Regions from separate parts of the Brenneria rubrifaciens genome, predicted to be linked through region 2. Evidence: predicted binding sites of a transcription regulator. Region 2 holds the regulator's gene; the other holds the start of a gene.
What was found. The regulator LexA, encoded in region 2, represses DNA repair genes until DNA is damaged. The targets are predictions, from matches to a motif close to TNCTGTATGTACATACAGNA.

Region 1 (15,449 bases), 470 kb from region 2:
TCTCCGCTTCCAGTAAATCCGCGATCGTTGACAATGCGCGATCTTTCTCCGCCGTGCTCAGCACCGCCAACTGATAAGACGCCGCTTTTGCCGCTTTGCCCATCTGTTCAAGCATGGCTTGCTCCTTAATTGATAATCATGTCGTCCCGATGAAGCGCCACCGGGCCATATTCATAACCGAGAATGTCGGCAATCTGCTGGGAGTGGTGTCCGGCAATCATGCGCAGCGCATCACTGTTGTAACGGGTGACGGCATGGGCCACATCGCGTCCCGCCAGACTACGAATACGGATAACCTCGCCACGGGAGAAGTTCCCCATCACTTCGCGAATGCCTTTAGGCAACAGGGAACTGCCACGTTCAAGAATGGCCGATAACGCGCCGTCATCCACCGTGATTTCTCCGGCCGGCGGAGCACCGAAGATCCAGCGTTTGCGGCTTTCCAGCGGCGCGTCCAGCGCATGAAAACGCGTGCCGACCGATACATCCGCAATCACATCACCGATGACGGCCGGCTTACTTCCCGCGGCAATCACCACATCAATGCCCGCGCGACAAGCCACATCCGCCGCCTGAAGCTTGGTCGACATTCCACCCGTGCCCAATCCTGATACGCTGTCGCCCGCAATGCTGCGCAGGGCATCGTTAATTCCGGTCACTTCACGGATCAATTCCGCATCAGGATTTTTACGCGGATCGGCGGTAAACAGCCCGGCCTGATCGGTCAGCAGCAGCAGTTTATCCGCATCGGCGAGAATAGCGGCCAGCGCGGAGAGGTTATCGTTGTCGCCCACTTTGATTTCGGCGGTGGCAACCGCATCATTTTCGTTAATTACCGGGACAATATGGTTATCCAGCAGCGCCCGCATCGTGTCACGCGCGTTCAGAAAGCGCTCGCGATCTTCCAGATCCGCACGGGTCAACAACATCTGACCAATATGGATACCATAAATGGAAAACAACTGTTCCCACAGTTGGATCAGGCGGCTCTGCCCCACGGCGGCAAGCAGTTGTTTGGTCGCAATGGTGGCGGGGAGGTCCGGGTAACCTAAGTGCTCACGACCGGCGGCAATCGCCCCTGACGTGACAATCACAATTCGGTGTCCTGCCGCATGTTGCTGCGCGCACTGGCGAACCAGTTCAACAATATGGGCACGGTTAAGACGGCGTGAACCGCCAGTCAGCACGCTGGTGCCAAGTTTCACAACCAAAGTCTGGCTGCCACTCATAATTTTTCTGCCGTTAGAAGTCATAAAAAAAGACAAATCAGGAAAACGTTGTAACAGGACAGACGCGTTATGCCAACAGGCTTAACGCGAAAACCTGCGAATAAATGGGGGAACAAAGGGGAAGCATCACGGTCGAGCGACTAATGCACAGGCGGGTTCCAGCGATTGCAGCATTTTTTCCAGACGCACATGGAATGCTTGTCTGGCGTTTTCAAGCTGAGCGATCACGTCCTTATCTTCAATTTTCTCTTCGCGCCAGTTGCCGCTTTTATCGTACAGACCAAAATGGTAGTCATAAGTAAAGGTATTTCCCTGATCTTTCAGCGTTAACCACCAACCCCAGAACTCCCGTTTCTCAGGCGCGGGTTTGACGTTGACGCATACGGCCAGACAATCGAAGAAAAAGCGTTCGCCTTCGCACTGTGCTTCACGCAAATACGGCCCCAGCGATATAAAGCTTTTTATGAGCCTGCTCTTTGGGTGTCCACTCGGTAACATCATCGGCAATCTCCTTAGGTTGAACATTCTTTTTAGCAGAGAATGGCGATTTATCAATTCACTGGTTGAGTTTATCCCCTAACCAACCGCTGATTTGCTGCAATGCGCGATGGAAATTTTGATAAACCGGCGAGAAATTAACGGGCAACAGTTTCCCCTGCGCGGACGAATTGGCGATCAGGCTGGCCTCTTCTTTCGGGCTCACCAAATCGTTATCCCAGTAGCCGGCAAGCATCGGCGTAGGACAGCGGCGCCCCAGCAACCCTTGCGTCTTAAGAGAATAACGCCCCAGTTCGATTTTCAGTGCCATATCGGTAGAAAATGGCATTCCCAACCGGCTGGCCAACACATCCATAAACATATCCGGCACCTGTTGCTGGCGCTGCGCATCGCACAGTAAGTGATGAACCACCGGCCCCAGGCAGGCGACAGCGCGTAAACGCTGGGATTCGAGATACGCCAGCCGTACCGCGATATTGGCCCCAAAGCGGAAACCAAATGCGCCGACACGACAGTGGTCAACCCACGGCACGTCAGGTAACGCCCGCAATACCTGTTGATGCAGGAAGCTCGAATCCTGATCCAGTTTCCAGCGAGACGAAAAACCGACGGACGGAACATCGATGGTCAACATCGCCATACCAGCGGGAGCCAGATAATCACGGAACAGGCGGTAATAATCACTTTGCAGCACATCCAGACTGCCGCACATCAGGATCGTCGGGAAAGGCGCTTTGCCCGACTGAGGTAAGTGCAGGAAGCCGATTAAAGAACCGCCGCCTTGAATCGGGAAAGAGAGCTCTTTCAACTCATAGGGTAGATACTTCGCGGCTTCTTCGTAAGCGCGGTTAGCCAGCGTCTGTGCCTGCTCTGCCAGCTCATCACCTTTAATATAAGGATAAGCGGCAATGCTGTAGAGGTTGGCGGCGTTCAGCCACCACTGACCGTTTTGGGCGTCGTCTGTGCCATCCATTGCCTGCTGCTGCCAGCTTGCGCCCTGCTTTACCCACTCATAAATCCAGTTGCCGCTACGGTAACCAATCACGGTATCCAGTAAATGTTCGCGGCTTCTTTCCGCTTTGCTCACCGCGATACGAGACAGCACCTCTTCGATATCCCACGGATCAACGCCCCGCCAGATCCACATCAACCGGTTGAGCATGCGATACCAGCTACGGGTATGCTCGCCTTCCAGCGTGTAGTGCACACCCAGCGCTTCCGAGGTATGACGCGTCCGTTTTACCAGCGTGGAGGTTTCCGCATGTTTAAAGGATGGTTTGAATAGGGTTTCAGACAGATTAGCTTTCGCCAAAGCAGCCTCCGTTAATGTAAACCGCCGTCAGCGGACAACCGGACTATTGCCGTAAAACCAGAGTGTAACGAACTCATGATGTTGAAGACAAACGGCAGAACACAGAAACACACGTTCAGATCAAATCGGCGAGGAGATAAATGGCTCGTTAATCCACGCGAGGTAAACGCAACGTTCAGCCGCCCGCCATAAACAACAATGCCCGGTCAAACCGGGCATAGGAATAGAGGCCAGATAACGTTAACGGCCGGACAATGGCGGAACAAACACCACGCCCATGTCCCACGGCTGCTCAATCCAGGTATCCTGCGGGATATCGACGATATAGTCGTCAACCAGCGGTTTGCCAGCGGGTTTGGCGAAAATGGTGACAAAACGCGCTTTCGGATACATGTCGCGAATCGCTTTAGCCGTACCACCGGTATCAACCAGATCGTCAACCACGATAAAGCCGTCACCCTCTCCCTCCGCACGCTTGAGCACTTTCATTTCGCGCTGGTTATCGTGGTCATAGCTGGAGATGCAAACGGTATCAACATGGCGGATACCCAGCTCACGCGCCAGCAAAGCGGCGGGAACCAATCCGCCGCGGCTAACGGCAATGATGCCTTTCCATTGTTCGGCAGGCACTAAACGCTGTGCCAGTTTGCGAGCCTGGATTTGCAACATATCCCAAGTTACGACGTACTTTTCGCTCATAATATCTATCATCCCAGCCGAATTGAAATTGGCTTAATTTGAGTCTGAGGGGAAAAAGGTTGCGCGAGATTATAGATATCCAACGCCATAAAAACCAGTGTTTCTCAGCCCCGTAACCGGGTTTCCACGCGACCGGCGCCGTCCCAATCAAAATTGGGTGATAAGTCAGTATAAAACCATCGCCGAAGAAAAAGAGATGTCGAAGGCGGCCAATGCAGTTGATTTTGTTTTTCACGCCAATTTGCCCTGCTCGCGGGAGAAAGTGATATTCTGTTCCAACTGCCATATCGGATGGCTGACCGTGATTAATTTTCTCCCTGTCGCGCCTGAGCAAAAGACGCCGACTGGCCTGCTGAAAAGGAGACGCAAAGAGTGTCTGAATTGTCTCAACTTTCCCCACAACCGCTGTGGGACATTTTCGCCAAGATCTGTTCTATTCCCCACCCGTCTTACCATGAAGAAGCGCTGGCGTCGCACATCCTTGAGTGGGCGAAAGAAAAAGGCATTCATGCCGAACGCGATCGGGTAGGCAATATCCTGTTACGCAAAGCGGCAACGTTAGGCATGGAAAACCGTAAACCGGTGGTGCTACAGGCTCATCTGGATATGGTGCCGCAGAAGAATAACGACACCGTGCATGATTTCACCAAAGACCCGATCCAGCCGTACATTGATGGCGAGTGGGTGAAGGCCCGTGGTACGACGCTGGGCGCCGACAACGGTATCGGTATGGCGTCGGCGCTGGCGGTGCTGGCGGATAACGGCGTCAAACACGGCCCGCTGGAAGTCCTGCTGACCATGACCGAGGAGTCCGGTATGGATGGCGCTTTTGGTTTGCAACCAAACTGGCTTCAAGGCGAAATCCTGATTAACACCGATTCGGAAGAAGAAGGCGAAGTCTACATGGGATGTGCCGGCGGCATCGACTTCATTACCCGTTTGCCGCTGGCGCGCGAAGCGCTGCCGGCGGGTTACCAGACGCTGAAGCTGACTATCAAAGGGCTGAAAGGCGGTCACTCTGGCTGTGATATTCATCTTGGGCTGGGTAACGCCAACAAACTGTTGGCCCGTTTCCTGTTTGAACAGGCGGACAAGCTGGATCTCCGTCTTCTTGATCTGAACGGCGGTACGCTGCGTAACGCCATTCCTCGCGAATCCTTTGCTACGCTGGCGTTGCCTGCGGCCAATGTTGATCGGTTGAAAACCGTAAGCCAGGAATATCTATCCACGCTGAATAATGAGCTGTCGGCCGTCGAGAAAAACCTGAACGTACGGGTAGAAACCTCTGACGCTCAGGCAGAAGCACTGACCAAAGACAGCCGCGATCGTCTGCTGGCGTTGCTGAACTCGACGCCGAACGGCGTGATCCGCATGAGTGATACGGTGAAGGGCGTGGTGGAAACCTCATTGAACCTGGGCGTCGTCACCATGAACGAGCAGGAAGCCAAAATTGTCTGCCTGGTTCGTTCACTGATCGACAGTGGCAAAGACTACGTCGTAAGTATGCTTACCGCGTTGGGACAACTGGCAGGTGCGCATACCACGCCGAAAGGCGGCTACCCAGGCTGGCAACCGGATGCAAGCTCACAGGTTATGCAACTGGTGCGCGAAACTTACCAGAAGCTGTTCGGCAAGACGCCAAGCATTATGGTGATCCACGCCGGACTGGAATGCGGCCTGTTCAAGAAACCGTATCCAGATATGGATATGGTTTCTATCGGGCCAACCATTACCGGCCCGCACTCACCCGATGAGCAAGTCCATATCGCCAGCGTCGGTCAATACTGGCAACTGCTAACCGCGCTGCTGAAAGCGATTCCTGAACGCGCTTAATCGCGTGAAGTAAGAAAAACAGAGGCGGCCGGCAAAAGCCGCCTTCTTTATTTTGCGCCACCGCTTATTCCCAGTTAAGCACCAGTTGCCGTTCAATTTGCGGGTCGAGCAGCGTAACGTGCAACCCCACCAGCCGAACGCCGCGCCCCGCGCGCCGCTCCTCCCAGGTTTGCCGCGCCAGCGTAACGAGATCCTGCTTGTTCAATACCGGCCACGCATGCTCCTGCGTCGTTTGCCGAAAATCATCAAACTTCAGCTTCACGCCCTGCCGGGCAATAAGCAGATCCGGTTTAACCCGCTTTAAACGCTGTTCAAGCTCCTGATAAAGCTGCTCGATCAGCCCTTCACACTCATGCCAGTGATGAATATCCTGCACCAGCGTTTTCTCGACGCCCACCGACTTGCGCAATCGGTCGGGCGAGACTGGCCGCTCATCAATGCCATGGCAACGCTCCCACAGAATACGGCCGAATTTGCCGAAACTTTTCAGCAGTTCCGCCAGCTCATAGCGACGCACATCGGCACAGGTCAACATCCCCTTTTCTTCCAGCCGTTTTGCGGTGACTTTACCCACGCCGGGGATTTTCTCCAGCGGCAACTGCGAAATAAACGCATCTACCCGGTCGGGCGGGATCACATATTGGCCATTGGGTTTATTGATCTCGGAGGCGACTTTGGCAAGAAATTTGATGGGGGCCACCCCCGCCGATGCCGTCAGATTCAGTTCCCTGAAAATCGCCTGACGAATTTCTTCTGCTATCAGCGTCGCGGAACCATTGCAATAGGGGCTATCGGTGACATCCAGATAAGCTTCATCCAGAGAAAGCGGTTCAATAAGCGAGGTATAACGGGAAAAAATTTCACGAATCTGGCGGGACGCCGCCTTGTAGACCTCCATTCTGCCGGGAAGCAAGGTCAGATGGGGGCAAAGGCGTAACGCGGCGGCGGTAGCCATGGCGCTGCGAACACCATAACGCCGCGCAGGATAATTCGCCGTGCTGATCACACCGCGCCGATCGGCACTGGCGCCAATCGCCAGCGGGATATCGCGCAGGCACGGGTTGTCACGCATCTCAATGGCTGCGTAGAAGCAATCCATATCCACATGAATGATTTTTCGCATGTACACCCCTTAATTATCTGTATAAACATACAGTCAATTGAGAAGGCAGACAAGTTGTAGAATTAGCATAAACGTTATTAAAAAATGGCGTTCAGGCTTGATTAAAATGGAAGCGATGATAATGTGAATCCGTTTTTCATTCGCCTAAAGGCAAAGGAATACGGGACGCCACTCAACCGTATGTAATACAGTTTTTTATTTCATCAGGACCCATAATGCAAAAAATCGCGTTGTCTTTTGCGATCTGGTTTTTTTTGCCTTCTATTGTGGTTACCAGCGCAGCCAGTGCGCCCGTGCCAATAGCAAAAGCATCAAAACAGCAATTATTAGGCTCGCCGATCTATATTCAGATATTTAAGGAAGAGCGAGTATTAGAACTCTATGCTCAGATAAGCGGTGGATACCGTTTATTAGAGCGTTATCCCATTTGTAAATATTCAGGCGGATTAGGTCCAAAACGCACCGAAGGCGATTTAAAAAGCCCTGAAGGATTTTATCAGGTGAATATTGATCAGCTTAAACCGGACAGCCAATATTACCGGGCGATTAACATCGGTTTCCCTAACGAATATGACAAATCGCAAGGGTATTCCGGCCGGTATCTGATGATTCACGGCGAATGCGTGTCCGTCGGCTGCTACGCCATGACGAATAATTATATCGATGAAATTTATCGTTTTGCTGAACAGGCGCTGCGCAACGGGCAGACGAAAATCGATGTGGCGATTTATCCGTTCCGCATGACGGAACAAAACATGCAGCGCCACCGCAATTCAAACTATTACCGCTTTTGGCGCCAATTGCAGCCGGGTTACGCCTATTTCAACCAGCACTACCAGGCGCCATCAGTCACGGTATTCAACGGTCAGTATGTCGTTAGCCCGCCGCTGACGACCCGCAAGTCAATGTTAAATTACGCGCTCACCAAAGCGGAATAAGACAAACTCGCCTGGCATGATTTGGTGCCAGGTTTCATTTCCAGTCAGCGGCTGTGTTGCCAGCACGGTGACGACATCATTCGGCGTCGTTTGTTGCTGAAAATCGATTTCCACATCCTGATCCAACAGCGTCGCTTTGCCAAACGGCGCGCGGCGGGTGATCCAGTGCAGCCGGGTCGAGCAGTACCCCATCACAAAGCGCCCATCCGACAGCAGCATGTTAAACACGCCCATCTTGCGCAAAACCTCCGCCTGTCTCGCGATATAGCGAAACACCGCCGGCCAGTTTCCCGGCGTACGGGGGTAGCGCTGTGACAATTGATGCAGCAGCCAGCAGAAGGCAAACTCGCTGTCGGTTTGACCGACAGGCCGAAACATCCCCGTTTTTAACGAGTGATAACCTTTCAATTGCCCGTTGTGGGCAAACGTCCAGTTTCTGCCCCACAACTCACGGGTAAAGGGATGCGTGTTTTCCAGCGATACCGCGCCGCGATTGGCCTGGCGGATGTGCGATACCACCGCGCAAGACTTGATGGGATAATCCTGCACCAACCGGGCAATCGGCGAATTGTAGCTTGGCTGCGGATCTTTGAAGGTACGACAGCCATTCCCTTCATAAAAGGTGATTCCCCAGCCGTCCCGGTGCGGCCCCGTACGGCCGCCACGCTGTATCAGTCCGGTAAAACTGAAACAGATATCCGTTGGTACATTCGCGCTCATCCCAAGCAGTTCACACATCTTGACTCTCCTACCTCTTCGGCACGCGCACTTCTTCCTATTTGCCGGCCATCTCTTTTTCAATCAGCTGAATCATGATATGGATCGCCTTGATATGAATTTCCTGAATACGATCCGCGTAGCCGAAGTGGGGAACACGAATTTCGATGTCCGCAGTTCCGGCCATTTTACCGCCGTCTTTTCCCGTCAGCGTAATCACCTTCATGCCTTTAACTTTCGCGGCGGCAATCGCTTTGATGATGTTGCCGGAATTGCCGGATGTGGAAATGCCCAACAACACATCGCCTTCACGCCCCAGCGATTCAACATAACGGGAGAATACGAAATCATAGCCGAAATCGTTGCTGACACAAGAAAGATGGCTGGGATCGGAAATGGCGATCGCCGGATAGCCGCGGCGGTTTTCCCGGTAGCGGCCCGTGAGTTCTTCAGCAAAATGCATCGCATCACAGTGTGAACCGCCATTACCGCAGGAAATGACCTTTCCCCCCGCCTTAAACGCGTCGGCCAGCAATACCGCCGCTTTTTGAATCGATTGAATATTCGCGTTATCGCTCAAAAAGTTATTCAGCGTGAGTGCCGCTTCTTTCAGTTCATTACGGATTAAGTCCTGATACATGGAATCCTCTCATTGTTTCCGGTGGCGTCATTCGGTTCTGCCATGCAGTGTAACGGATCGTGGAAACTGCGAGAAGCGCGCAATCACACGACGCTGACGCTAATCTGAAATCCTTGAACGGCTGCCAAGTTTGTGAGTTAAGTTGTAATTATGATGTAAATAAATTGATAAAAACAAGCCAATGCATTACAACCAATAAAGATTAACAGGTCAGACCTCTTAGATCTCAGTCAATCATTCAATCAACCGCTATGTTCGCTTCAGATGTTGAGCAAATCGCGGGTAAAAGGGTTACGTCGACGCCAACGCGGGAGACGCACTATGGTTGCTGTCAGTATTTTTCTCTTGCTGATTATTATCGGTGCCATGTTCTATCACCGTATCAACCTGACGGTTAGCAGCGCGATGCTTGTTGCCTACTTTGCCGCCATGTCCGCCATGCTGTTGTGGCCAGTCTGGTTGCTGCTCCCGCTGGTGATTGCGCTGATACCGTTTAACGTATTATCGATTCGTCGTCGGCTTTTTTCCACGTCCGCTCTGCGCCTGTTTAAGAAAGTCATGCCACCGATGTCCAGTACGGAAAAAGAAGCCATTGACGCAGGAACCACCTGGTGGGAAGGCGATCTTTTCCGCGGCGCGCCCGTCTGGAAAAAACTGCACGGCTACCCGCAACCACGCCTGTCCCCCGAAGAACAGGCATTTCTTGACGGCCCGGTGGAAGAAGCCTGCCGTATGGCGAATGACTTCGAGATCACCCATGAACGCGCCGATCTGCCGCCGCAACTGTGGGCATTTCTCAAGCAGCACCGCTTCTTCGCCATGATCATCAAAAAGCAGTACGACGGCCTGGCGTTCTCAGCCTACGCGCAGGCACAGGTGCTGCAAAAACTGGCAGGCGTTTCCAGTATTTTGTCGATTACCGTCGGCGTGCCGAACTCGCTCGGCCCCGGTGAACTGCTGCAACACTACGGCACCGACGAACAAAAAGATCGCTATTTGCCACGTCTGGCCCGCGGTGAGGAGATCCCCTGCTTTGCATTAACCAGCCCCGAAGCCGGTTCCGATGCCGGGTCTATCCCGGATAGCGGCGTGGTGTGTTATGGCAATTGGCAGGGTGAACAGTTGCTGGGCATGCGCCTGACCTGGAATAAACGCTACATCACGCTGGCGCCGATCGCCACTGTCCTCGGTCTGGCTTTTAAACTCTATGACCCGGATCATCTGCTGGGTGAGACCGAAGATGTGGGCATAACCTGTGCGCTGATCCCCACGGATACCGATGGGGTGCAGATTGGACGCCGTCATTTCCCGTTGAACATTCCTTTCCAGAATGGACCGACGCAGGGTGAAAATGTTTTCGTTCCGCTGGATTACATCATCGGTGGTCCGGGCATGGCCGGACAGGGTTGGCGGATGCTGATGGAATGCCTGTCCGTCGGGCGCGGCATTACGCTGCCCGCCAACGCCACCGGCAGCCTGAAATCGATCGCGCTCGGTATCGGCGCGTATGCCTATTTACGCCGCCAGTTCAAAGTCTCCATCGGTAAAATGGAGGGGATTGAAGAGCCGCTGGCGCGTATAGCCGGTAACGCCTATGTCATGGACGCCGCGTCTACGCTGATTACCAGCGGCATTATGCAGGGTGAGAAACCTGCGGTGCTGTCCGCGATTGTAAAATATCACTGTACCCACCGTGGTCAGCGATCCGTGATGGATGCGATGGACATTGCCGGCGGAAAAGGGATTTGCCTCGGCCCCGCCAACTTCCTCGCCCGCAGTTATCAGGGTTCGCCCATTGCCATTACCGTGGAAGGCGCGAACATTCTGACCCGCAGTATGATTATATTCGGCCAGGGCGCGATCCGCTGCCACCCGTATGTGCTGGACGAGATGGCGGCGGCGCGAGATAAAGATATGCCACGCTTTGACCGCGCGCTGTTCGGGCACATCGGGCATGTTGGCAGCAATACCATTCGCAGCCTGTGGCTGGGGCTGACCGGCGGCCGCCTGAGTCATGCGCCGGTCAGTGACCAAACGCGTCATTATTATCAGCGTCTGAATCGGCTGAGCGCGAATCTGGCGCTGCTGGCGGATATTTCCATGGTCATGCTGGGTGGCGGCCTGAAGCGCCGGGAGCGCATCTCGGCACGCTTGGGCGATGTTCTCAGCCAGCTTTATCTGGCCTCCGCGACGCTGAAACGCTACGACGAGGAAGGCCGTCAGAAAGCCGATCTGCCGCTGGTTCACTGGGGAGTGCAAAACAGTCTCCATCAGGCCGGGCAAGCGATAGCCGACTTGTTGCGCAACTTTCCGAACCGCGTGGTCGCGGCCCTGCTGAGGTTTATTCTCTTCCCGTTGGGCCGCCATAGCGATCCACCCTCAGATCGTCTGGACCATGAAGTGGCGAAACTGCTGCAAACCCCATCGGCCACGCGCAGCCGTCTGGGACGCGGGCAATATCTGGTCGCCAGCGAACATAACCCGGTTGGTCTGTTGGAAGAAGCGCTGAGGGATATTATCGCGGCGGAGCCCATCCACCAGCATTTATCAAAAGCCAGCGGCACGCACCTGCCGTTTATGCGATTGGATCGGTTGGCGGAACAGGCATTGGCGGAGGGGAATATCACCACCGAGGAAGCCAACACCCTGATCAAAGCCGAAGCCAGCCGTCTGCGTTCGATTAACGTTGACGATTTTGCCGCGGATGCGCTGGCGGCAGGAAAGCCGCAGTCAGCACTGGCACCACAGAAGAAAACGGCGGCGGCGTGATCGGCCACTTTAGGGTTCAAAACTCACCGTTTTGTCATTATCGCCAACAATTACGAGGCGCTTATTTTTGACAAAAATAAAATAATTGTGGCGGTTAGAAGCTAAGACGGCGACGTTCAGAATATATTACTTTCTGTAGGACGCTCTAACTTGTTTGAGCGGAAAAGAAATGGTGTTCTCTGTACCATTTTGTAGCGCGGTATCATTTTGTCAAGCGCGGTTCGTGGTTGGCGCGTTGTCCCATCCGGCGAATCATAATAAACAACATAATCATATGAAATAAATGATATTTTATTTATTTCTTCAAAAGAAAATAGATTATACTTAATAATATTTTTTTTCATCTATGGTAAACCGAGATTAATAAATAAACCAGAGACAACTGCCCCAACCAAAAAAATCAACATAAGCATCATTTTTTTATTAAATTATTCGACCTTAATACCAATAACCTTTTCTACCCCTATGTTATATCCTCAATGTGCATGAATATTTGGCTTCTATTCATAGTATAGGTTGGTTAACGCACTGTATTTAATATTATCGCTAAATACAAAACACCTTAGCCGCATCCTGATTCGATCCGTACGCCGCGTCACGACTAAACACTCCCTTGACGAAAACATATCGTCCTGCACATTTATACCTCTTTATACTGTAGGCCAACCGGATTAAAATGATCGTTCCCTATACAAAAAGACATCACGCCAATGGCCTATATTCCAAAAAACTACGCGAAGCTCGAAAGCGGCTATCGAGAAAAAGCCCTCAAACTCTTTCCGTGGGTCTGCGGCCGCTGTTCGCGTGAGTTCGTTTATTCTAATCTGCGCGAATTAACCGTGCATCATATCGATCATGACCACAGCAACAACCCGGAAGATGGCAGCAACTGGGAAATGCTGTGCCTATATTGCCACGATCACGAGCACTCAAAATATACCGATGCGGATAGTTACGGTTCAACCGTGATCGCCGGCGAGGATGCCCAAAAAGACGTCGGCCTCGCCACCCATAATCCTTTCGCCGATCTGAAAGCGATGCTGGAAAAGGGGAAGAAATAGCCCTTTCTCTTTATATATATATGTCAGGCGTCGCTTTGCCGTACCCGCGCCAGCAAAGCGTCAGCGCTGGCGATATGCGGCGCAGCCAGAATCAGCGTCCGCCCCAGCGATAGCGCATGACGCTGACATTCCGCTCTGGCCTCATCATGTTGAATGTTATCGAGATCGGCCACATGCGCCAGCCCAATCGTGCGGCGAATCAGTTCGGTGCCGCAATAGCCGATGGCATCCTGCCATACCTGCTGTAAAAACAGCTCGGCATAGCCAGGCGCCGCCAGCGAAGGCTCACGGCCATTGTGCCGGCTCAGCGACAGGAAACGCGCCGCAAAGGTCGTCCACAGCGTGCGGATATCCTCCAGCCGCTGCTCGCGGGCAGCCGCCGCTTCACGCGGCGCCAGCAGGCCTGGCAAGCCGCAATAGTTAAGCAGCAGATTCCCAATCGCCGTTCCCACATCAAAGCCTATCGGCCCATAGAAGCCAAACTCGGCGTCGATCGCTTTCAGGCGCCCTTGCGCCACAAAAATCGAACCGCTGTGAATATCCCCGTGCAGCAAGGCTTCCGCCCTGCTCAAAAAGCGATGTTTAAGTTCGGCCACCGCCAATTTCAGCGCATGATCGTCACGCAATGCCTGCACATCCTCAAACAGCACGGCGTCAAAGCGATTCCTTTCGTGGTCGATATACGGATCGGTGAAGAACAGATCTTCGGTGATCTGACACAGTTCAGGGTTGGTGAACCGGTTCACCGCCGCTTTCTTATCGTGAGGAGACTGATAAAAGTCAGAATGATGGAACAGCGCCTGCGCCAGATATTCGCCCAGTTGAGCCGCCGCCTGCGGGTAGTCGGCCCCCTGAATCAATTCGCTACGCCAGATACGGTGATCGGAAAGATCCTCCTGCACCATCACCGCCAGCTCAGCATCGTGATGCAACACCGTTACCGTATGCTGTGGGCAGAACCGGGCATGGGCCAGCAGCGTTTCCGCTTCAATGCGGGCGCGATCCAACGTCAACGGCCACGACTCGCCCACGCAGCGCACGTAGGGAAGCGCCTGTTTAACGATCACCCTGCTGACGCCCTGCGTATCCCGGATTTTAAATACCAGATTTAAATTACCGTCGCCAATTTCCTCAGCCGCGACCAGCGAATGCGGGTCGCTCACCCCACCATACTGGCGGGCATATTCCACGGCGTCATTCGCCGTAAACGTGCGGTAAAGTGACATGCCAACCTCTCATTATTCTGCGCTCATTCGCTGTTTTAGACATAAAAGCGTTTGGACGTCTATACATCCATTGCACATATTGGCAGAATAAGAAAATCGGTGCAATAACGCAACATGGATTTAACCACTCATGCAGACACTCAACACAACCAGCCTGAAAATCCTTGATAATCAGTTGTGGGTTCTCGATCAACAGGCGTTGCCACAAGAGAAACGCTGGTGCCCCTGCCCTGACGTGACGTCGCTGGTGGAACATATTCAGACGCTGCGCGTACGCGGTGCGCCGCTGATCGGCTTATCCGCCAGCCTGCTGCTTGCTCTTCTGGCGGAAGCGGGATTGAGCCAGCCGCAGTTGGCGCTGGCGCTTGAAACGCTGCGCGCGACGCGCCCCACGGCAGTGAATCTGATGAATAATCTGGACCGCATGAAACAGGCGCTGGCACAGCCGCAGTTCGTCAGTGCCATGACGCAGGAAGCGTTACGCCTGGTTGAAGAAGACCGCGCGCTGTGCGAACAGATTGCCGACCACGGCGCCACGCTGGTGAACCCCAATAGCCGCCTGCTGACCCACTGTAATACCGGCGGACTGGCGACCGCCGGGATCGGCACCGCCATCGGCGTGCTGTTGCGGGCCCATCAAGCTGGAAACGTGGCTCAGGTTTGGGTCGATGAAACCCGCCCGTTGCTACAGGGAGGACGATTGACCGCCTGGGAGTTGGGTGAATTGGGCATCCCGTATCAGTTGATTTGTGACTCCATGGCCGCCAGCCTGATGGCGCAAGGCAAAGTCGATGCCGTATGGGTCGGCGCCGATCGCATCGCCGCCAATGGCGACATCGCCAACAAGATAGGCACTTACAATCTCGCGGTACTGGCGCACTATCACCAGATTCCGTTTTACGTCGCCGCGCCGCACACCACACACGATGCGGCCTGCCCGGAGGGTCGCGCCATCCCGATTGAACAACGCGCCGCTGCGGAGGTAACCGGCGTCGCAGGCAGTTTCGGCCGTTGCCAGTGGGCGCCGCAAAACGCCCCGGTGTATAACCCGGCGTTTGACGTCACACCGGCGCGCCTTATCAGCGGCTGGGTACTGGATACCGGCGTGGTGACGCCCCAGGCGGTGAAGGACGGGATATTCAACTCACCGCTGGGCTAAAGAAAGTATGATGGATATCAACGCCAATCGACAGATTGGCGTGTTAGCGCTTTGTGCCGTTCAGCTTCTTGTGTGGGCTGCCGAATCCCCTCGTCGGCAAGGTCATCTCTGTCCCGGACCAGGATGTTTTCCGCTGAAACTTGATATATCAGCCTGTTTGAACATAATTAAAATTACATAAAAAACAATACGCTGTGTCGCTTCAGACTTGGTGTGACACCCAAAATCACGGGGAGCGTCATGAA
Region 2 (15,449 bases):
ATTACCCCGGACGGTCAACCGGGCATAACCGGCAATGGCGGCTTTCAGGCAATGTCGGACCGTTATCACCTGTATGTTTCACTGGCCTGCCCCTGGGCGCACCGCACTTTGTTAATGCGCCAGTTGAAAGGACTGGAAACACGGATTCCGATTTCCGTCGTGCATCCCCTGATGCTGGATCATGGCTGGACCTTTGGTATCGATTTCCCGGATACAACGGGTGACTCGCTTTATCAGCACGAGTTCCTCTATCAACTCTATCTCCATGCCAAGCCGGATTACAGTGGTCGGGTCACGGTGCCGGTGCTATGGGACACGGCGCAACATACCATCGTCAGCAACGAATCTGCCGACATCATCCGCATGTTTAACAGCGCCTTCGATCAGGCTGGCGCCAAACCGGGAGATTATTACCCGGCCGCGCTGCGTCCCCAGATTGACGAACTGAACGGTTGGATCTATGACAAAGTGAACAACGGCGTCTATAAGGCTGGCTTTGCCACCAGCCAGTCGGCGTATGACAAAGCGGCGACGGAGGTCTTTGCCGCGCTTTCCCGGCTGGAGTCTATCCTCGCACGGCAACGTTATCTGACAGGTTCCCAACTGACGGAAACTGACTTGCGGCTGTGGACAACGCTGATACGGTTTGATCCGGTCTACCACACCCATTTCAAATGCGATAAATACCGCTTAAGTGATTACCCGAATCTGTTTGGTTTTTTGCGTGACATCTATCAGATGCCCGGCGTCGCGGATACGGTAAACATGGCGCACATCCGCCATCATTATTACCGAAGTCATGGCACGATCAATCCACATGGCGTGATTTCGCTGGGGCCGGAACAGGATCTGCATAGCCCTCACGAGCGTGACAGAAAATTTGCGGCATAACCGGCGGAAGGCAAAAGGGGAAGCCCGGCCTCTTTTTTTATCCGCCAGGGTATCAGCGGCCGGTTGAATCTCAGGCCAGATTAAGCAACTTTGGAATTTCCCGTAAGCACCAGGATTTCGCCTCGCCCATATTATCTCGCCGCCAGGCCATGATAATTTGGCTCTCCATTGAATATTCGGGACTGACGACACGCAACCGGCCTTCGGCGATATCCTGAGCAACCATAGGATAAGGCATGGTCGCCACCCCGAGTCCTGCCAGCAAAGCACGGCGTTTATCATCCAGAGAACTTACCGTCAGCCGCTGCTGTTTATCCAATAATTGTACGGTTAACACCGGACGTTCACGCGCGGTATCAGCAACGGCAATTCCACGGTATTTTACCCGGGTAACATCTGATAGCGGTTCCGGCTCCTGATGAATGGGATGCTCCGGGTTGGCCACATAAACGCTCTTCAGCGTATAAAGTTTGCGCGTATTAATTTCAGAAGACGCGCGGAAATGCATATCCGGCGCGATCACAATATCTGCCCGTCCCTGTTCCAAACGCTCCCAAGCCCCTGCCAGTACTTCGGTCAGAATGGAAACCTGCGTATTGGCCTTCTGGGATAATTTATCGAGCAACGGAAAGAGCCTTTGGCTTGGGATCAATGCCTCGGTCACAATCGTCAGGTGTGTTTCCCAACCGCGGGCTAATGCTTCCGCATCCGTGGTGAGTTTATCCGCCGCTTCCAGTAGAATACGCCCACGCTCCAGCAGCATACGACCAACGTTCGTGAATTTGGTACGGTGCCCGGAACGGTCGAACAGCACCACATCCAACTCCTCTTCCAGCTTTTGCATGGTGTAACTCAACGCGGAAGGCACGCGTCCCAACGCATCCGCCGCCGCCGCAAAGCTTCCCCGGCGATCAATGGCGTCCATGACCCTTAGGGCTTCCAGCGTCAACGCTCGTTCTTTAGCCATTTTTGTACTCATTCAGGAATTTTGAATATGCCGACCAGATTAACTAGCTAACAATCCAGCGTCCACTTAATTACTATCTGTGTAAGAAATGATTACTCAGGGCAATACCATGATCATAAGAAGAGCGGCGGAGCAATGCGGTCAGGCGGACTATGGCTGGTTGCAAGCACGTTATACGTTCTCCTTCGGCCATTACTTCGATCCTCAGTTACTCGGTTATGCTTCACTGCGCGTGCTTAATCAGGAAGTGCTGACGCCAGGCTCTTCATTCCAGCCGCGCACATACCCGCGCGTGGATATTTTAAATATCGTTCTCCAGGGTGAAGCGGAGTACCGCGACAGTAACGGTCGCTATATCCACGCCAAAGAAGGGGATGTTTTACTGCTCGCGACCCAGCCGAACATCAGCTATAGCGAATATAATACCAGTGGTTGTAGCCCGCTGACGCGTATGCAACTGTGGCTTGATGCCTGCCCAACGCGAGAAAACAGTCCGCTACAGCGCCTGTCGCTGAACAAAACCGGCCATTGTTTAGTGGCCTCGCCAGAGGGGGAACAAGGCAGCCTGCAACTCCGCCAACAAGTGTGGATTCATCATTTAGAATGGCAAAAAAATGACCAACAAACCATTACATTGCATGGAAATCGGGCTTACCTTCAGTTGATTCATGGTTCGATGAGTATTCAGGAACCGTCTGGCCGTCAAGTGCTGCATTGTGGTGACGGTGCGTTTATTCAGCAAGAAACCCGCTTGACCTTACAGGCTGAAACAGCCCTACGCGCCTTGTTAATCGATCTGGTCGCCTAACGCTCTCCCTTTCCTTTTCAACGCTCTGGGTGAGCCAGCGTCGCTCGCTCGGCGTTTTTCTCCCGCCGTGGTAAGATATACGATATTTTTCTCTGCGTCGGGGTGATATGGCATGACAATAGATTTAACCACTCAGGACAGACTACTTGCTCAGGCTGAACAAATTTGTCAGCAGCGCGGCGTTCGTCTGACGCCACAGCGACTGGAAGTGTTGCGTCTGATGGCGCGGCAGTCCGGCGCCATAAGTGCCTACGATCTGCTCGATCTTTTGCGAAAATCAGAACCGCAGGCCAAACCACCGACAGTCTACCGCGCGCTGGATTTTTTGCTGGAGCAGGGGTTTATTCATCGGGTTGAGTCAAATAACAGCTATGTGCTTTGTCATCGTATCGAGGATCATAGTCACACTTCCGCGCTCTTTATCTGTGACCGCTGTAGTCAGGTTACCGAGCGTAAGACGGAAGGAGTGGAAGAAACATTGCGTGAATTGGCGCAACAGGCGGGTTTTACCCTGCGTCAAAGCGTTATCGAAGCGCGTGGGCTTTGTGGAGCGTGTCAGGAAGTCGCGGCATGTAAACAGACGGATCGATGCGATCACGACCACAGCATACCGATCAAAAAACGCTAGCCCTCACGTAAATCGCAAGGGCTAATCAAACATTTCCCTTGTCTCCCGGCGCACTTAGCCTCCCTTGACATCCCAGTTTATCCTGATTTAACAAGCTGGATTGCCACGCCGCCAAGCCTTATCTGCCTTCCTTACCAGAAGTATTTGTTATGGCTTTCCCAATCTTTTACTTCTTTCTCGGCGGCTTCTTTCTTGTATCCATAGCGTTCCTGAATCTTGCCAACCAATTGTTCACGTTTACCTTCGATAACCTTCAGATCATCGTCAGTCAATTTACCCCACTGTTCTTTCGCTTTACCTTTAAACTGTTTCCAGTTACCGCCAGCTTGATCCTTATTCATAATTATCTCCACACCTTAGGTTTAAGATGGCATAAATGAATAGTGATTTATGCGCATTACGTTAGTTTCAGATAAGCCATTCAGTAAGCGTCATCACAGGCATTCTCTTCTCTTTCAATACCAGCGACGTTCACTGGATCTGACTCAGATTGTCGTGAAATGGCCTGATGAGTTGAAAAGATAATAATGCTTATCCTCAAATAAATTATAGACGATAGTTCCGGTTATTTTATTTAAAGCAGACCCTAAGTCTAAAAAAACGCTCATATAGATGACGGAATCGCTTAAAAAAATATAAAGAACAGCAAGTAATAGCCGCCTTTTATTTGTCTCGTTAAATGTAAATAAATGTATCAGCAACAGATTGCAACGCGGTTTCTGCAAGCAAAGCGCAGTGAATGAAGAAAGTGTATAAACCACATCGCCCCTGAACGGGGCGATGTGTGAAGAAAATGTCAGAGCAACAAGCTTAACTATTACGCCTGGCTAGGGTGGGAATCAGCTCCAGTCTCCGTTGCGAATTACGCCAACGGCCAGACCTTCGATAGAAAAACTCTGTTCGCGCAGATCCACAACGATGGGTGAAAACGCTTCGTTTTCAGCCAGCAAATAAACCATATTCCCCTGTTTTTTCAGTCGTTTCACCGTCACTTCATCTTCGATGCGGGCAACGACGATCTGGCCGTTATGAACATTCTGCGTTTTGTGTACGGCCAGCAGGTCACCATCCATAATACCGATATCTTTCATTGACATGCCATTTACACGCAGCAAGAAATCCGCACCAGGCTTGAACATGGCCGGGTCAATCTGGTAATGACATTCAATATGCTGCTGCGCCAGAAGCGGTTCCCCGGCGGCAACACGTCCCACCAACGGAATGCCAGTCTCTTCTTCCATCAGCAAGCGAATACCGCGCGATGCGCCAGATACGATTTGAATCACGCCTTTGCGCGCCAATGCTTTTAAATGCTCTTCAGCAGCATTCGGCGAACGAAACCCCAATTGCTGGGCAATTTCTGCACGTGTAGGCGGCATACCGGTCTGCACAATATGATCGCGGATCAGGTCATAAACCTGTTGCTGTCTGGCTGTTAATACTTTCATTCCGCCCCCCTGGTTGTTTATACAGTCTTGCTGTGAGTATATACAGGTCATCTGCGATTGGAAACCAGGATGTGTGTAAACCTCGGTTTTTCATTAATTTCTGCAAGCCCTTACGCAAAATGCTGCCAAAGAATACTGCCCCATACCACAGCCGCCAGCAGAATAGCCACCAAGACCGACGCCGAGCCAATGTCTTTCGCCCGACCAGACAGTTCATGATGTTCAGTACCCACGCGATCCACTACGGCTTCAATCGCGCTGTTCGCCAGTTCAAACAGCATGATCAACACGACCGAGCTAATAAGCAGTAGCCTCTCAACCAGGGTGACAGGCAGAAGACAGGCAATAACCACCCCGACAATCGTCAGCACGGTTTCCTGCCGAAAGGCCGCTTCATGCCGCCATGCCTGTCGCAGTCCTTTAAGGGAATAGCCGGTTGCCTTGATAATCCGGGTCATCCCCGTTGATTTATTCATTTATGCTCCCAATTTATAAGCGATAGCTCGGCATTTTAACGCTGAACCGTTGTCTCACCACCACAGATCTCCAGCGCAGTTTCTGGTATCCTTGCGACGCGTTGCTAACAAGAGGCTTCAAGTTGTTATGTCAGGTTGGCGTAAAATTTACTATAAATTATTGTGTTTCCCACTCAGGCTGTTGGTGAAAAGTAAAGTCATACCCATAGATCCTGTGACTGAACTGGGCTTAGACCCGTCGCGTCCGATTCTCTATGTATTGCCTTACAATTCTAAGGCAGATTTAATAACACTGCGGACAAAATGTCAGGCGTTTGGCCTGCCCGATCCTCTGCAACCCGTAGACGTTGGCGGAGTGGAACTGCCTAGTCATGTCTTCATCAATGATGGCCCACGCGTTTTCCGCTACTACGTTCCAAAGCAAGAATCGGTAAAGCTGTTTCACGACTATCTGGATTTACACCGCGCCAATCCCGATCTGAATGTGCAGATGGTGCCGGTTTCCGTTATGTTTGGCCGTTCGCCTGGCCGTGAAGGGCAAAATCAGGCCACCCCGCATTTACGGTTGCTGAACGGTATCGAGAAATTTTTCGCCGTGTTGTGGTTAGGTCGGGACAGTTTTGTCCGCTTTTCCAGCCCTGTGTCATTACGCTATATGGCGACTGAACACGGCACGGACAAAACCATCGCTCACAAGCTGGCACGCGTCGCGCGAATGCACTTCTCGCGCCAGCGTCTGGCGGCGGTAGGTCCGCGTCTGCCGGTGCGTCAGGAGCTGTTCAATAAACTGCTTAACTCTAAAGCGGTCACAAAAGCCATTGATGACGAGGCGCGCAGCAAAAAACTCTCCCATGAAAGAGCGCAGCAAAACGCCATTGCCCTGATGGAAGAAATTGCCGCCGATTTTTCTTATGAAGCCATCCGTTTATCCGACCGCATATTGGGCTGGACCTGGAACCGTCTCTATCAGGGGATTAACGTCCATAATGCCGAACGGGTACGCCAACTGGCGCAGGACGGGCACGAAATCGTCTATGTTCCCTGCCATCGCAGCCATATGGACTATCTGCTGCTTTCCTACGTGCTCTATCATCAGGGGTTGGTTCCTCCGCACATCGCCGCCGGGATCAACCTGAATTTCTGGCCTGCCGGCCCGATCTTCCGACGCCTGGGCGCGTTCTTTATTCGCCGTACTTTCAAAGGCAATAAACTGTATTCCACCATTTTTCGCGAATATTTGGGCGAGCTTTTTGCCCGGGGCTACTCGGTCGAGTATTTTGTTGAAGGTGGCCGCTCCCGAACAGGACGCCTGCTGGAGCCGAAGACCGGCACGCTGGCCATGACCATTCAGGCCATGCTGCGCGGCGGTACGCGCCCCATTACGTTGGTGCCCATCTATGTCGGCTATGAGCACGTCATGGAAGTCGGCACCTACGCCAAAGAGCTGCGTGGCGCGACAAAAGAGAAAGAAGGCTTTATACAGATGGTGCGCGGCTTACGTAAGTTGCGCAACCTCGGACAAGGCTATGTGAACTTCGGGGAACCGCTGCCGTTAACCACCTATCTGAATCAGCATGTGCCGCAATGGCGTGACGCCATTGACCCGATTGAAGCGCAGCGCCCAAGCTGGTTAACGCCGACGGTGCAGGATATCGCCACGGATATTATGGTGCGCATCAACAACGCCGCGGCAGCAAACGCCATGAACCTTTGTTCGACAGCATTACTGGCGTCACGCCAGCGTTCTTTGACCCGCGAACAAATGTATGAGCAGTTGGATTGCTATCTGCAACTCCTGCGTAATGTTCCTTACCATAAAGATATCACCGCGCCGAAAAAGACGCCGTATGAATTGCTGGAACACGCGCTGGGCATGGATAAATTTGAAGTCGAGAAAGACAACATCGGCGACATCATTATTCTGCCGCGGGAACAGGCCGTGCTGATGACCTATTACCGTAATAATATTCAGCACCTGCTGATACTGCCTTCGCTCATCGCCAGTATCGTGATCCACCATCGGCATATTACCCTGACCGAACTGGTCCGGCAGATTACGCTGATTTATCCTCTGCTTCAGGCAGAACTGTTTCTGCACTACACCAGAGAACAATTGCCGGCCGTGTTATCCGCATTAATAGCGGAACTCACAAGGCAGGCGTTGCTGTTCAGCAAAGAGGATGAGCTGCTTATCAACCCGGCGCGGATTCGCACGTTGCAACTCCTGGCCGCCGGGGTGCGCGAAACACTGCAACGCTATGCCATCACGCTTTCGTTGCTGGGAGCAAACCCCGGCATCCATCGCGGGACGCTGGAAAAAGAGAGCCGCAATATGGCGCAGCGGTTATCGGTTCTGCACGGTATCAACGCGCCGGAGTTTTTCGATAAAGCCGTGTTTTCAACGCTGGTTGTCACCTTACGCAATGAAGGCTATATCACGGATAGCAGCGAGGCGGCGCAGGGAAACATCCTGGAAATCTATCACATTCTGGGCGACCTGATCACCCCAGAGGTACGGCTGACGATTGAAAGCGCCAGTTCGCCTGCCGAGGCGGGCAGCGAAAGCCTGAACGCAAAAGACGCGCCCTCTCGAGAGTAACGCTAAAAGAATAAAGGCGGCGAAAAATATCGCCGCCTTTGTTTGTCCGTGTGGTTAGCTTACAGACTGAATAAAACGCCGATAAACAGCGCCATTCCAACATAGTTATTATTTTTGAATGCCCGGAAACAGGCATCCCGCCCGCGCCCGGCGATCAATTTCTGCTGATAAACAAATAATCCGGCGGCCACCAGCAGCGACACGTAAAATAGCGGGCCTAATGACGTCATATAGCCTAGCGCCGCCAGCAGCAGCAATACGCTCAGTTGCAGCAGACCGATAATCAACGTGTCAAAACGTCCGAAGAGGATAGCGGTGGATTTGATACCGATCTTGAGATCATCATCCCGATCGACCATGGCGTACTGCGTATCGTAGGCGACCGTCCAGCAGACATAAGCCAGAAACATCATCCAGCAGGTTGCTGGCAGCGTCTCACTCACTGCGGCATAGGCCATCGGTATCGACCAGCCAAACGCCGCGCCCAGAACAAACTGGGGCAGATGGCTGACACGCTTCATAAACGGATATACCCAGGCAAGCGCTAGTCCGGCAACGGAAAGCCAGATGGTTATTCTGTTCATCGTCAGAACCAAGCAGAACGCCAGCAGCACCAACACCACAAACAATAGCTTGGCAGACTGCTCGCTGACCAGTCCGCTAGGCAACGGGCGTGAAGCCGTACGCTTCACATGCCCGTCAAAATGACGATCGGCAAAATCATTGATAACGCAGCCTGCCGCCCGCATCAAAAAGACCCCCGCGACGAAAACAAATAACGTCCACGGTTCCGGCGCTCCCCGTCCCGCCAGCCATAACGCCCATAAAGTCGGCCACAGTAGCAGCAGAGAGCCTATCGGTTTATCAATGCGCATCAACCGACAGTAAGCCAGCCATTTCCCCGCTGTTACACTTCTTTCCAACAGACTCATCTCCTCGGTAATGATCGGTTAGCCTTTACAGCTATCCATAAAATAAAGCGGTGCCTCAGGTAAAAACAGCTCGGTCAACAATAGCGGCTGACCGGAAAGGCACAAACGGGAACGACGCGCCCACAAACTGCCGCCGGCCCCGGTGTGTATATAATCGCGCGTCAGGGCATCATGTTGAAACAGATAACGCCCCAGCGGCGTATTACCGATTTTCATTAAAGCGGCGCCTGTGCCATCCAGTGTTTGTTGCGGAACCAGGGTTCGACCGAATAACCAGGGACGCCCGTCGCCATAGAGCACGACCTCACGCAGCCAATAACGCTCGCTGACGGGCAGATGTCCATGTTCATCATTTAACAACTCCCCCGGCAAAATAAAGCATTCCTTGCAAACAATTACCGTCAGTTGGACGCAACAGTCATCAAGACGCTGCGTCATTGACCCTGTTTCCATCAGCCAGTCTTCAATGGGCGCAGGCATGATTGCCGGCTGTTCGGAAAACCATTCAATCGCACGCAGGGAAACTGGCGCCTCATCAGACATTGTCCCCACTCCAGGTTGGCTCTTAATCATGTAAACGTCTCATATTGTAGCGCAGAATAGCACCCTGATAACACGTTCTGAACGCAGGGTTAACGATAAGTATGCTTTTTATACAAGGGGGTTTTCTGAGTGATGCAGGGTTCAGAGCGGATAATAACTATAACGGTGGTGGGTTGGCTGGTGATGGGCCAGTGGACTGAAGTTGGTTAAAAAGCCGCTGCCCTTTCTTGATTTCATTCACCAGTTCCTGACTGGAAAAACCATCAAAGCGGTTGGGATCGCGTATAATCGCAGGGCTAAAGGCATTTTCGAGCAGAAGCTGATTGACCAGCAAAAAGCCAAGCGTTCTGGAGTTACCATCAGTAAAACAGTGTGCTTGCTCCAGGTTACGGCAGATACGCACGATTGACGAAAGTTTGTCATCATCGTTTTTTGCCGCCGCAATATCCTGACGATAAAGATCATACTGCGCTTTAGTATAAGGGGCAGGCCGCAACGAATCAGGAATTTCCTCGAAGGAGCGGCTGTAAAGCCCAACGCTCGCCGTTTCAAACGATGCGTTTTCCATATCATCCTCGCTACTTTCATCATAATTCCAAAAACCAAATGGCAGTTCATTGGCTGACGAACGATAGCGTTCCAACAGTTCTTTAAACCCCTCCTGGGAACAGTTTTTCCCTTGATTCAGGCTGAAAATTACTGACTGCGTTCTGTACCCTTTATCTAAACACTTCAACACATCGCTGCTCGTACCACTTGTTATGTTCGGCACATCAGTGAGTTTAACGGTATTGGTAAAGGAAGCGACATGTGCCAATAGCCCCTTCGCTTGCTTAGAGCTGCCCGACATGGCCAAAACCACCGCCCTCTTGAGTCTATCGGAATCAATAACCCCCCCAATGGCCTTATCATGTAATCGCTCGATCATCACCTCACCGGACACATCACCATCTGGGCGCAAATCGTTACGCAGGACTTCAGCCAATCCTCTATACATACCGGCGATATAGCCTGGTTCATTTTCATAACGCAGGCCATTATGCCTGCCATCGTCATGAGCCGAACTGTCAATCAGCATCCGCCAGACATTATTGATACTTACCGAGTTGAATGTCGGATGCTCGGCCATCACCGCTGCAAGCTCATTCTTTGCCAACTCGGTTTCTCGTATCGAATACAGCGCCAACATCATGCGAATTTTATTCTCCGGCTTCGACCTCGCGCCGAAGTACCCTGTGTCTATGGCCTTACGCATCTGTTCAGCGGCAATACTCTTGTCCACCCCCGTCTTATCCGCCAGCATCGATACATCGGCATCCACCATTGCCATAAATTGGCCGAATGCCGGGCCGCGGGGAGGAACAGGCGACGATGGGACATGACTAAAGCAATTTAATGCTGACAGAAATCGCCCTCCCGAAGGAAGTTGTTCTAATCGACTCAGTGCCGCTGTTTTAGTCAGCGCCTGCCTGAAACTGATTTTTTCAACATGACGCGTGCCGGACGAAGAAGCAGACCCGGCCGCCTGGCCAGCCTGACCCGATGCCTGTGGCGAATGGGAATGGGAGGCGCGATCTTCCTGAGCACCTGACTCGATTTGAGTCGATGGCAGTGGGCCTGTCCGAAAAATAGTCCGCATAAACAATGTCCTCGAAAGACCTTACCAATTCGCTGTATTTAAAAGAAATCATTAACTTAAATACCGCTTAACAACTTAGATAAACCATCGGCCGCTCAGCTAACCTTCTATCCTAAGTAAGTGCTGAGAGGGAAGAATAAGTTCCGATAACTCGGCGTCAAACCAGACACAAAAGCGTGCTATCCGCTGTTACAAACAACAGCAGGAAATGCATACCTCCAGAGAAAATCGCGGACAAATCTCTTAGCAAAAAAGGTCGGCGCTCCAAAATAAAGAAACCCGGCATTCCTGCTCGGAACACCGGGTTTTATCACCTATCTGCTATTTTTGCGGGAGAGGCGTAAACACTAAAAAATAACAGTATTCATGATGGGCGTGCCCCGCCAGGCTAGCGACCCGCGCGACTCTCGTCGCATTACATCATGCCGCCCATTCCACCCATGCCGCCCATTCCACCTGCGGCGCCTAAGTCGGCCTTATCTTCTTTCGGCAGTTCGGTGACCATACACTCGGTGGTGATCATCAGGCCAGCGATAGAAGCCGCATATTGCAAAGCAGAACGGGTCACTTTGGTCGGATCCAGAATACCGAAGTCCAGCATGTTGCCGTATTCTTCAGTTGCCGCGTTGTAACCGTGGTTACCTTCACTCGCTTTCACGGTGTTGGCGATAACAGAGGCCTCTTCACCAGCGTTGACCACGATCTGACGCAACGGCGCTTCCATCGCGCGCAGCGCAACTTTGATACCGACGTTCTGATCTTCGTTATCACCTTTCAGACCTGAAGTAGAGATAGAAGAAGCGGCACGGATCAGTGCAACGCCACCACCGGCAACCACGCCTTCTTCTACTGCTGCGCGAGTCGCGTGCAGCGCGTCTTCAACGCGTGCCTTCTTCTCTTTCATTTCAACTTCAGTCGCGGCGCCAACCTTGATTACGGCTACGCCGCCAGCCAGTTTAGCCACACGCTCTTGAAGTTTTTCTTTGTCGTAGTCTGAAGTTGCATCTTCGATCTGCTGACGAATCTGTGTAACACGCCCCTGGATTGCGCCTTCGTCACCCACGCCATCAATAATGATGGTGGTGTCTTTGTTGATCACAACACGTTTGGCCTGACCCAGATCTTCCAGCGTCGCTTTTTCCAGCTCCAGACCGATTTCTTCAGAAATCACCGTACCCGCAGTCAGGGTAGCGATATCCTGCAACATGGCTTTACGACGGTCGCCAAAGCCCGGCGCTTTAACCGCAGCCACTTTCACGATGCCGCGCATGGTGTTTACCACCAGCGTTGCCAGCGCTTCGCCTTCAACGTCTTCTGCGATGATCAGCAGGGGTTTACCGGCTTTGGCGACGGCTTCCAGAACGGGCAGCATTTCGCGGATGTTGGAGATCTTTTTGTCAGCCAACAGAATGAACGGGCTTTCCAGCTCAACAGAACCGGTTTCCGGTTTGTTGATGAAGTAAGGAGACAGGTAACCGCGGTCAAACTGCATACCCTCAACCACGTCCAGTTCGTCTTGCAGGCCAGAGCCTTCTTCAACGGTGATAACGCCTTCTTTACCCACTTTTTCCATCGCTTCCGCAATCAATTTACCCACGGTTTCGTCGGAATTGGCAGAGATCGTGCCAACCTGTGCGATAGCTTTGAAATCAGAACAAGGTACTGATTGTTTCTTCAGTTCTTCAACAGCGGCGATAACAGCTTTGTCGATACCGCGTTTTAAATCCATCGGGTTCATGCCCGCCGCGACGGCTTTCAGACCTTCAGTGATGATGGACTGCGCCAAGACGGTTGCCGTGGTAGTACCGTCGCCCGCCGCGTCGTTCGCTTTAGAGGCAACTTCTTTTACCATCTGCGCGCCCATGTTTTCGAACTTGTCTTCCAGTTCGATTTCACGCGCGACAGAAACGCCGTCTTTAGTAATAGTGGGCGCACCGAAGGATTTATCCAACACCACGTTACGGCCTTTCGGGCCCAGGGTAACCTTCACTGCATCAGCCAGTACATTTACGCCGCGCAGCATTTTTGTGCGGGCGTCATTACCGAATTTTACGTCTTTAGCTGCCATTGGTGTATTTCCCTTAAATTCGTTCAGTTCAGATGATTACACGCATTACGCTTCAACAATTGCGAGAATGTCGCTCTCGGACATGATTAACACTTCTTCGTTATCAATCTTCTCAGCCTTCACGCCATAGCCATCATTGAAAATAACGATATCGCCTACTTTCACATCCAGCGGCTTGACTTCGCCGTTTTCCAGGATGCGCCCATGGCCGATGGCCAGAACTTCACCACGGGTAGACTTACCTGCGGCGGAGCCGGTCAGAACAATACCGCCAGCAGATTTGGACTCAACTTCTTTGCGCTTGACGATCACGCGGTCATGCAATGGACGAATTTTCATTGATAGCTCTCCTTTGAGATAGTCCATATCAGTTTTAGGATGAATGCCGGACATGCAGTCATATCCGACCTTGTGGTCTTCTAAATGGGGACGTTTCCAATCCCTTCAAGGGAGGAAATGCATTTTTTTTTGCACCCGCCATCTTTTTTATATGCCAAAAATAAAAAACATTTATTATCAACAAGATAAGGTTTGTTTAATATTCAACCGATCTCACTTTCACCGATCGTCTCGTTCATCTTTATGCTCAATATTTCTGCGACCGTCCTCTTTACGTTGATACTCGCCTTCAAAGGTCTTCCCATCTGAAGAAGCCGCACCACCCGGCCCAGAACGCCAGATATGCAAATGCGGCATCAGCTTAAGGGTTAAACGCTTCTGCACCGGCGGCAACAGTAGCAATAGTCCGAGCAAATCGGTAAAGAATCCCGGAATCAAAAGCAGGAAGCCGGCCAGCACCAGCGAGACGCTTTTCACCATCTCTGCCGCCGGGCTTTCACCCAAGGCCATTTTCTGCTGCATCTGAACAATGGTTTTCATGCCCTGATTACGCACCAGCGACACACCGACACAAGAAGTGAAGACCACCAGCAACAGGGTTATCGCTACGCCAAGAACCGCTGCCACCTGAATGAACAGCGATATCTCAATGTAGGCAAAAAGAAAGATTAATAGCAACGGTAACCAGCGCACCTGACTCTCCTGTTTTTTTCTTGAAAACGACTGCTGTTAAAAACAAACGCAGTTGTTGTAAACAAATTATGTTATTGAAAACAAATATGACCAGGCATCGCTGCGCTGCACATTATAATTCACTGAGATGGTGGCGTAGTCAGCTATTTTCAAGCTGCGGCAGCACCATTTATTATCTGAAAACCATTATGCGTGACGACTATCACAGTTCATTCCTCTATGCATGATGGACAAATCAGAAGGTGATCCAGACGACTATTTTTGTTGGTTTTACAGCATATCATCATGACAACGGATGCGGTTATGGTTAAACATCCTGCGACTGTTGCCGATGGTAATACAATTAGTTCCCATAAGTTCTATGTCAGCAGCAGAAGAAGAGAAGGCTCTCATGTCAGATAACATTCGTATTGAAGAAGACCTGTTAGGTACTAAAGAAGTTCCCGCAGATGCTTATTATGGCGTTCACACACTACGGGCTATCGAGAACTTTTATATCAGCAACAGCAAGATAAGCGATATCCCGGAATTTGTGCGTGGCATGGTGATGGTCAAAAAGGCCGCGGCTATGGCGAATAAAGAACTGCAAACCATCCCCCGCCAAATTGCCGATGTCATCATCCGGGCCTGTGATGAGGTTTTGAACAACGGCAAATGCATGGATCAATTCCCGATCGATGCTTATCAGGGCGGCGCGGGAACGTCGTTAAACATGAACACTAACGAGGTATTGGCCAATATCGGTCTGGAGTTGATGGGACACCAAAAAGGTGAATATCAATACCTGAACCCGAACGACCATCTGAACAAGTGTCAGTCCACCAACGACGCCTACCCTACGGGATTCCGCATCGCGGTATATGCATCGATCCTGAAGCTGATCGATGCGTTGACGCAGCTTGGCGATGGCTTTGAGCGCAAAGCCAAAGAATTTCAAAACGTCCTGAAAATGGGACGGACCCAGTTGCAAGATGCGGTTCCCATGACTCTCGGGCAGGAGTTCCATGCTTTCAATGTGTTACTGAAAGAAGAAAACAAAAACCTGCTGCGTACCGCTGAACTCCTGTTGGAAGTCAACCTGGGTGCGACGGCTATCGGCACCCGGCTGAATACGCCGGACGGCTATCAGCAACTAGCGGTACAGCGGTTGGCGGAGGTAAGCGGGCTGCCATGCGTTCCGGCCGAAGACCTGATTGAAGCGACGTCAGACTGCGGCGCTTACGTGATGGTTCACTCCTCGCTGAAGCGTCTGGCTGTCAAGCTGTCAAAAATCTGTAACGACTTGCGACTGCTCTCTTCCGGGCCGCGTGCCGGACTAAATGAAATCAATTTGCCAGAGTTGCAGGCAGGCTCATCAATTATGCCAGCCAAAGTCAACCCGGTTGTGCCGGAAGTGGTAAATCAGGTGTGTTTTAAAG

Region 1: dinB (DNA polymerase IV) is a predicted target of LexA. The motif match lies at 6,710-6,729, and genes of this name have one in related genera.

Annotation. Positions count from the first base shown of each region.
Region 1 is NZ_CP034035.1:908,510-923,958, reverse strand. Features, by position in the region: gene proA (glutamate-5-semialdehyde dehydrogenase) at 1-115, opposite strand, end outside; gene proB (glutamate 5-kinase) at 126-1,229, opposite strand; gene crl (sigma factor-binding protein Crl) at 1,356-1,730, opposite strand; gene frsA (esterase FrsA) at 1,786-3,039, opposite strand; gene gpt (xanthine phosphoribosyltransferase) at 3,280-3,738, opposite strand; gene pepD (beta-Ala-His dipeptidase) at 4,111-5,571, shown strand; gene dinB (DNA polymerase IV) at 5,636-6,694, opposite strand; gene dpaA (peptidoglycan meso-diaminopimelic acid protein amidase) at 6,910-7,632, shown strand; gene EH207_RS04270 (class II glutamine amidotransferase) at 7,603-8,370, opposite strand; gene lpcA (D-sedoheptulose 7-phosphate isomerase) at 8,408-8,989, opposite strand; gene fadE (acyl-CoA dehydrogenase FadE) at 9,311-11,758, shown strand; gene yajD (HNH nuclease YajD) at 12,469-12,819, shown strand; gene mtnK (S-methyl-5-thioribose kinase) at 12,843-14,045, opposite strand; gene mtnA (S-methyl-5-thioribose-1-phosphate isomerase) at 14,176-15,204, shown strand; gene EH207_RS04240 (DUF924 family protein) at 15,445-15,449, shown strand, end outside.
Region 2 is NZ_CP034035.1:441,697-457,145, reverse strand. Features, by position in the region: gene EH207_RS02145 (glutathione S-transferase family protein) at 1-891, shown strand, start outside; gene EH207_RS02140 (LysR family transcriptional regulator) at 962-1,858, opposite strand; gene EH207_RS02135 (pirin family protein) at 1,968-2,666, shown strand; gene zur (zinc uptake transcriptional repressor Zur) at 2,779-3,294, shown strand; gene EH207_RS02125 (CsbD family protein) at 3,426-3,635, opposite strand; gene lexA (transcriptional repressor LexA) at 4,134-4,742, opposite strand; gene EH207_RS02115 (diacylglycerol kinase) at 4,853-5,218, opposite strand; gene plsB (glycerol-3-phosphate 1-O-acyltransferase PlsB) at 5,346-7,817, shown strand; gene ubiA (4-hydroxybenzoate octaprenyltransferase) at 7,877-8,749, opposite strand; gene ubiC (chorismate lyase) at 8,768-9,292, opposite strand; gene EH207_RS02095 (Fic family protein) at 9,450-10,931, opposite strand; gene groL (chaperonin GroEL) at 11,347-12,999, opposite strand; gene EH207_RS02085 (co-chaperone GroES) at 13,045-13,338, opposite strand; gene EH207_RS02080 (FxsA family protein) at 13,558-14,031, opposite strand; gene aspA (aspartate ammonia-lyase) at 14,423-15,449, shown strand, end outside.